Regions from separate parts of the Streptomyces sp. NPDC054975 genome, predicted to be linked through region 3. Evidence: riboswitches for the same ligand, from Rfam matches in the RefSeq annotation. Region 3 holds a riboswitch; each other region holds the start of a gene.
What was found. A riboswitch is a leader RNA that binds a small molecule or an ion and turns the genes downstream of it on or off. The one in region 3 is predicted to bind cyclic di-AMP.
Positions count from the first base shown of each region.

Region 1: linked by a shared signal. The riboswitch ahead of ACWF79_RS18155 (transglycosylase family protein) and the one ahead of ACWF79_RS27560 (M23 family metallopeptidase) in region 3 are both predicted to bind cyclic di-AMP.
Region 2: linked by a shared signal. The riboswitch ahead of ACWF79_RS05160 (transglycosylase SLT domain-containing protein) and the one ahead of ACWF79_RS27560 (M23 family metallopeptidase) in region 3 are both predicted to bind cyclic di-AMP.

Region 1 is NZ_JBSGWV010000018.1:26,315-28,505, reverse strand. Features, by position in the region: gene ACWF79_RS18155 (transglycosylase family protein) at 262-954, opposite strand; cyclic di-AMP (ydaO/yuaA leader) riboswitch at 958-1,134, opposite strand; gene ACWF79_RS18150 (transglycosylase family protein) at 1,400-2,191, opposite strand, start outside.
Region 2 is NZ_JBSGWV010000003.1:67,076-69,266, reverse strand. Features, by position in the region: gene ACWF79_RS05165 (phosphocholine-specific phospholipase C) at 1-535, shown strand, start outside; cyclic di-AMP (ydaO/yuaA leader) riboswitch at 843-1,001, shown strand; gene ACWF79_RS05160 (transglycosylase SLT domain-containing protein) at 1,004-1,858, shown strand; gene ACWF79_RS05155 (phosphoribosyltransferase family protein) at 1,888-2,191, opposite strand, start outside.
Region 3 is NZ_JBSGWV010000042.1:37,151-39,341, reverse strand. Features, by position in the region: gene ACWF79_RS27565 (GntR family transcriptional regulator) at 1-273, opposite strand, end outside; gene ACWF79_RS27560 (M23 family metallopeptidase) at 457-1,239, opposite strand; cyclic di-AMP (ydaO/yuaA leader) riboswitch at 1,253-1,418, opposite strand; gene ACWF79_RS27555 (M16 family metallopeptidase) at 1,631-2,191, opposite strand, start outside.

The DNA of each region.
Region 1 (2,191 bases), on a different contig from region 3:
CAAGAGCCTAACCGGCTCGCGGGCTCCAGCCAGCCGGGCGCCCGCCCCCTGGGACGAAAAAGGACCCAAGGGCACGCATCTGGGGCCAAAGGCCTCGGAACTACTCAGCGGTAACCATGGGGTGCCCCCGCCTCACGGCACCCCGGACGCGCGGAACCCCGGTCCGGAGCGCACGGGGGAGAGGCGCTCCGGACCGGGGTGGTCACCGCGGGAGGGTCGTAGGGCTCGCGTGAGCCGCCGGACTCACGCGAGCCGCCGGGCTCACTTCAGGTGAAGCTGCTGGCCCGGGTAGATCAGGTCGGCGTCCTCGACGACGTCCTTGTTGAGCTCGAAGAGCTTCGCCCAGCCGCCCTTGACGTCGTGCTCGGCGGCGATGGTGCTCAGGGTGTCGCCGGAGACGACCTTGTACTCGCCGTCGCCCTTCTTGACCTTCTTGCCGGTCGGGGTGGTGACGGTCTTCTTGGACTCGGCCTTCGGGGCGGTCCGCTGCTCGCTGCGGGTCGTCGGCTGCTCGGCCTGACGCTCCTGCTTCGGGGCGGCCTGCGCGGCAGGCGCCTCCTCGACGGCACCGGTGTTCGGGGAGGCGGAGGAGAGGCCGACGCCGCAGCTCGGCCAGGCGCCCTTGCCCTGACCGGCGAGGACCTTCTCGGCGATCGCGATCTGCTGCGACTTGGAGGCCTGGTCGGCGGTCGCGGCGTACGCGGTGCCCCCGAAGGCGGCCCAGGTGGAGCTGGAGAACTGCAGGCCGCCGTAGTAGCCGTTGCCGGTGTTGATGGACCAGTTGCCACCGGACTCGCACTGGGCGACCTTGTCCCACTCGGAGACGGTGGCGGCCGAGGCGGTGCCGGCGGTCATCAGCGGGGCGGCGACGGCGACACCGGCGACACCGGCGAGGGCGACGGCGCGGGTGGCCTTGGAGGGACGACGGTGTTTGCCCTTGGCGGAAAACAGCATGGAGATTCTCCTCACCGACGCCTACGAGGTGAGCTGTCGGGTTCGGGCCGATGTGAGTTGCCCGGCCGCGCGACCTAGCGCGCGGCTTCACCCCAAGCCGGTCCGTCGGCCGTCTGTCTCAACGGCCGGGGGCGGCACTTACCTTGGGTCCCCCGCTCCTGCCTACGGCGCTTGACGCGACGACTGTTCCCATCGGCCGACGGCAGGATTCGGCGTTTCGGTCGACGGGGCCCGCGGTGGCGAGCGGTGACGACCGTAGACACAGACCCGGGGGAAGTTCAAAGACGTCCATGGGGGACAAAACGCCCGTACTTGCCCCGGGACAAAGGGCGTTTACGCAGGTGAGAGGTGACGGAAGGAGAGTTTGCGGACGAGACACGCCAGTTGAGACGAAGAGACCCATGTCTCACTTGCACAGAACCGGACATTCATCCCCGAACCGCCCCTACTTCGGGGCCGTCTCCACGGGCGTTCCGATCGTCAGATCGAGGCTCTGGCCAGGGAGGATGAGGTTCGGATCGGCCCCGACGGTCGACCGGTTGGCGTCGTAGAGAGCGCCCCAGCCGCCGGGGAGGTCGTTCCGCTGGGCGATCTCGGTGAGGTTGTCGCCGGGCTTGACGGTGTATGCACCGATAGCATCCTTGATGCCCTCGGAGGGCTTCTTGCCCGCAGTGTCCGCAGTGTCCTCACTACCCGGATTCGCGGCCTTCTCCTCGTCGGTGGCGTCCGCTGCCGGCGTGTCGGTCGGAGCGCCCGTCGGGGTGCCGGTCGAAGTGTCGGTCGGCGAGGCGTGACGGCCCGTTTCGGGCGACTTGTCCGCCGCGGTCGTCTCGCCCGTCTCCTCCGGGGCGGCCTCGCCCCGGTGCTTGCCGGTGCCGGGAGCGGTCGGCGTGACGGAGGGGGAGGGCGTGGAGGGAGTCGGGGTGGTCTCGGGCCCTGCGAGCGCCTCGGGCGGAGCCACGACGTCCGGGAGACCGAGGGTGCGGTTGGACTCCGGGAGCGGACCGATCGGCTCGCTCGGCGTGACCGCGGGGCCGGGGACGACGTCCGGCTTGACGCCGTCGTTGGTCAGCCCGGCGATCGGGGCGCACGTCGCCCACTGCGTGTCACCCGCGGCGAGTGCCTTTTCGGCCACCACGATCTGCTGGGCACGGCTGGCGAGGTCCGCGCTCGGCGCGTACGCCAGACCGCCGTGACGCTCCCAGCTCTCCTGGGTGAACTGCAGCCCGCCGTAGAG
Region 2 (2,191 bases), on a different contig from region 3:
CTGGTTCTCGATGACGAACCAGGGCGCGCAGGCGAAGCGTGCCGCGCATGTCACGATCCACCCGCACCAGCACCGGGACACGGCCGCCTGGCAGTACACGGTCGACCCGGGGACGACGTCCACGGACTTCTTCAACATCGGGACCGGGTCCGGTTCGGGCAAGTACGACATCTCGATGATGGGTCCCAACCGCTTCCTGCGGCGCTTCATCGGAGACGCGTCCAAGGCGGGCAAGGCGATCGAGGTGGCGGCGCGGTTCGCGACCGAGCCGGGCACCGGCAGGACGGCGATCTTCTTCAAGCTGTCCAACACCTCGGCCGGGCCGGTGACCTTCACCATCCGCTCGAACGCCTACCGCACGGACGGGCCGTGGACGTACACGGTGCCGGCGAACTCCTCGCGCGAGGACTTCTTCAACGCCGTGGCCTACCACGAGGGCTGGTACGACTTCACGATCCTGGCCGACATCGACGGCACCTGGTCGCGCCGCTACACCGGCCACATCGAGACGGGCGCCCCGAGTATCACCGGCTGACGTACGCACGCCCACACTTCCGATCAAATCGGGCACAAGCGGCTTTACCGCCCCTTGTGCCCGATTTCTCAACTCGGTCGCATTTCCCCGCATGTCCGATATGAGAGGGCGGGTGAGGTGAATCACGCCGAGCGTTTCGACGACCTCCTCGACCGGCCCCTCCCCTTGTCGGGCAAGGAAGTTAGGCGCGCCGCGCGGTGCACGGAACTCATCCGTGAATAAACCGCGCATTCGACGTCTTGTTTCGGTCGACATTTCTCGCCTACGGTCACCTCGACCCGGACGGATCGCCGAATCCTGCCACCGTCCGAAAACACCGCTCATTCACCCGAAGGCAGGAGCGGGGGACCCACCATTTCGCCGGTCCGGATTTCCGGCACGGCTCGGGGTGAAGTCGCGCATGCGCGGCCGGGCATCTCCAGCCCGAACCCGACAGCTCACCCCGCAGGCGCCGGAGAGGACTGCATCATGCCCGCACACGGTAAGCACCGGCGCCCCAAGAAAAGGCCCCTGACCCGCGGTCTCGCCCTCGCGAGCACCGGCGGCGCCGCCCTGGCCCTGCCCCTGGTCGGCACGGCCACCGCGCACGCCGCGCCCAGCTCGGCTCCCGCGATCGCCTCCGTCGAGAAGACCGTTCTCAGCGCGCCGACGAAGATCGTGGAATCCGTTCCGGCCGCGCCGAAATCAGCCGCCACCACCTATACCGTCACCCGCGGTGATTCCCTTTCGGTGATCGCTCAGGAGCAGAATGTGCAGGGCGGCTGGAAGGCTCTGTACAAGACCAATCGCGCCGCGGTGGGTGACAACCCGTCACTTATCCACCCCGGTCTGGAACTGACGCTCCGCGGAAAGGCCGCCGCCCCGCAGAAGCCGAAGGCCCCGGCCCGTACGACGAGTACGGACCGGGCCGACCGCTCGCAGCAGCGCAGCGCCGCTCCGGCCAAGGCGGCCCCCGCGAAGAAGGCCGCCGCGCCGGCGGCCAAGACGGTCGCGAAGAGCTACACCAACGACCTCGACGGCTGGATCCGCGAGTCGCTGGACATCATGCAGAAGTACGGCATCCCCGGTTCGTACGAGGGGATCCAGCGCAACATCATGCGTGAGTCCTCCGGCAACCCGCAGGCCATCAACAACTGGGACTCCAACGCCGCCAAGGGCACCCCGTCCAAGGGTCTGCTCCAGGTGATCGAGCCGACGTTCCTCGCGTACCACGTGCCCGGTACCTCGATGGACCTCTACGACCCGGTCGCCAACATCACCGCCGCCTGCAACTACGCGGCGGACCGCTACGGCTCCATCGACAACGTCGACGGGCCGTACTGACCGGCGACTGCCCGCCGCGCGGGCAGCTCCTAGAAGTGGTCGGCGAACCAGTTCGCGGCGAGTTCGCCGACCTGTTCCAGCGTGCCGGGCTCCTCGAAGAGGTGCCCGGCGCCGGGGACGACGACGAGCTGGTTCTCGCACCGCAGCCGGCTGCGGGCGTCCTCGTTCAGGTCCTGCACGAGCGGGTCGTTGCCTCCCACGATCAGCAGGGTGGGGGCGCGCACCTGCGCGAGGCGGGGGCCCGCCAGGTCCGGGCGACCACCTCGGGAGACCACGGCGGCCACCCCGGACAGCGGGTCGCCCGCGGCCCAGAGGGCGGCAGCGGCACCGGTG
Region 3 (2,191 bases):
GCGGGCCGCGCCGAGCGGTTCGAGCAGCGACCGCATGTCCAGGAGGTCCGCCGCCTCCTGCTCGGTGGGCTCGGCCACCTGGGCGCCCGCGTGGCGGCGGGTGATCACGAAGCCCTCGGACTCCAGGGTGCGCAGCGCCTCGCGGACCGGGACGCGGGAGACTCCGTACCGACGGGCCAGCTGCTCCTCGGTCAGCCGGCTGCCGCGCTCGAAGACGCCGGTGACGATGTCGTCCCGGATCGCCGTGCACACCGAGTGCGCGGGAATGCGCATGATCGACCTCCGCCTTAATACGCGCGAAACCGGTTGTCCGGCGACTCTATTGCAGCGGAGGGGTATTTCCGACGGCTCCTCAGAAATCATGGATATCTTTTGGCCAACGGGGCAGCGAAAAGCCCCGGCTCAGTACGAGCCGGGGCTTTTCGACGTGCGCTGGGGCCTCGCCGGTCGGACGGGTCAGACGTTCACGCCACGGGCGCGCAGGTACGCGACCGGGTTGATGTCGGAGCCGTACTCGGCGGTGGTGCGGGCCTCGAAGTGGAGGTGCGGGCCGGTCGAGTTGCCGGTGGAGCCGGAGATGCCTATCTGCTGGCCCGGGGTGACGGACTGGCCGACGGAGACACTGATGGCCGAGAGGTGACCGTACTGGGTGTACGTGCCGTCGTTCATCCGGATGACGATGTTGTTGCCGTACGCGCCGCCCCAGCCGGCCTCGACGACGGTGCCGGAGCCGACGGAGACGACCTTGGTGCCGTAGGCGGCGTGGAAGTCGACGCCGGAGTGGCTGCCGGAGGACCACAGCGAGCCGCCGGTCTGGTAGCCGGTGGAGACGTACGAGCCGGCCACGGGGAGCTGGAAGGAGTTCAGGCGCTTGCGCTCGGCCTCACGGGCGGCGCGCTCCTTGGCCTCGCGGATCTCCTTGGCGCGGGCCTCCGCCTTGCGCTTGGCCTCCGCCTTGGCGCGGGCCTCGGCGACGCGCTTCGCCTCCGCCTCGGCGGCCTCGCGCTCCTGGGCGGCGGCCTGGGCGTCGAGGGTGTCGGCGAGAGCCTCGTCGGCGGCGACGACCTGGGTCAGGCCGGTGTCCTCCGGGGAGGGGGCCTCCGTGTCGGCGAGCGCCGGGGAAGCCAGGGTGCCGATGACGCCGGTGGTGGCGAGGGTCGCGATGCCGGCGATGCCTGCGCCGCGGCGCGCCAGACGGCTCGGACCACGATGCTTCCCGGTGGCACGGGTGAACGCCATGTAGAGGCTGATCCTTTCCTTCCTTCTCGCCTACCGGGTTAGCTGACGGGTTCGGAGCAGGAAGGTCTCCTACGGGCCCCTCCGCACGGGTGCGAAGGCGTCCGATTCACCCCAGGGACTACGTATGGGTCCCCGGCTCCCCAGGCTCGCGCCTGACGGGGACTCGGCGATGACTGTCCGATGCCGCGGGTGCGGCGGGTGCAACTGGCGAACAGCCGGACCGACGCTATGCGGACCATCTTTCAATCACCAAACAGACACGCCAGTTTGTAAGACATGCCACAGGGCAAACGATCACCCTCTCCAGCAATACGGACAAAGAGGAGGACCCCGACGTACCGTGACGTCGGGGTCCTCACCTGCCTCCGGAGCGCGGCTCCGGTCGGCTCAATCAGCCGGTGACGACGGTCACTTCACCGATACCGAGGGCGCGCACCGGCTCCGCGATCTGCGCCGCGTCACCCACGAGCACGGTGACGAGCCGGTCCACCGGGAAGGCGTTGACGACGGCCGCGGTCGCCTCGACCGTGCCGGTCTCGGCGAGGCGCGCGTACAACTGCGCCTGGTAGTCGTCCGGGAGGTGCTGCTCGACCTGGTCGGCGAGCGTCCCCGCGACGGACGCGGCGGTCTCGTACTTGAGCGGCGCCACACCCACCAGGTTCTGCACGGCCACGTCGCGCTCGGCGTCCGTGAGGCCTTCGGCGGCGAGGGTGCGCAGCACCTTCCACAGGTCGTCAAGTGCCGGGCCCGTGTTGGGGGTGTCCACGGAACCGCTGATGGCGAGCATCGCGGCGCCGTTGCCCTCGGCGTCGGAGCGCAGGACCTGGCCGAAGGCCCGCACGCCGTAGGTGTAGCCCTTCTCCTCGCGCAGGACGCGGTCCAGGCGGGAGGTGAGCGTGCCGCCGAGGCAGTACGTGCCGAGGACCTGGGCGGGCCAGACGCGGTCGTGCCG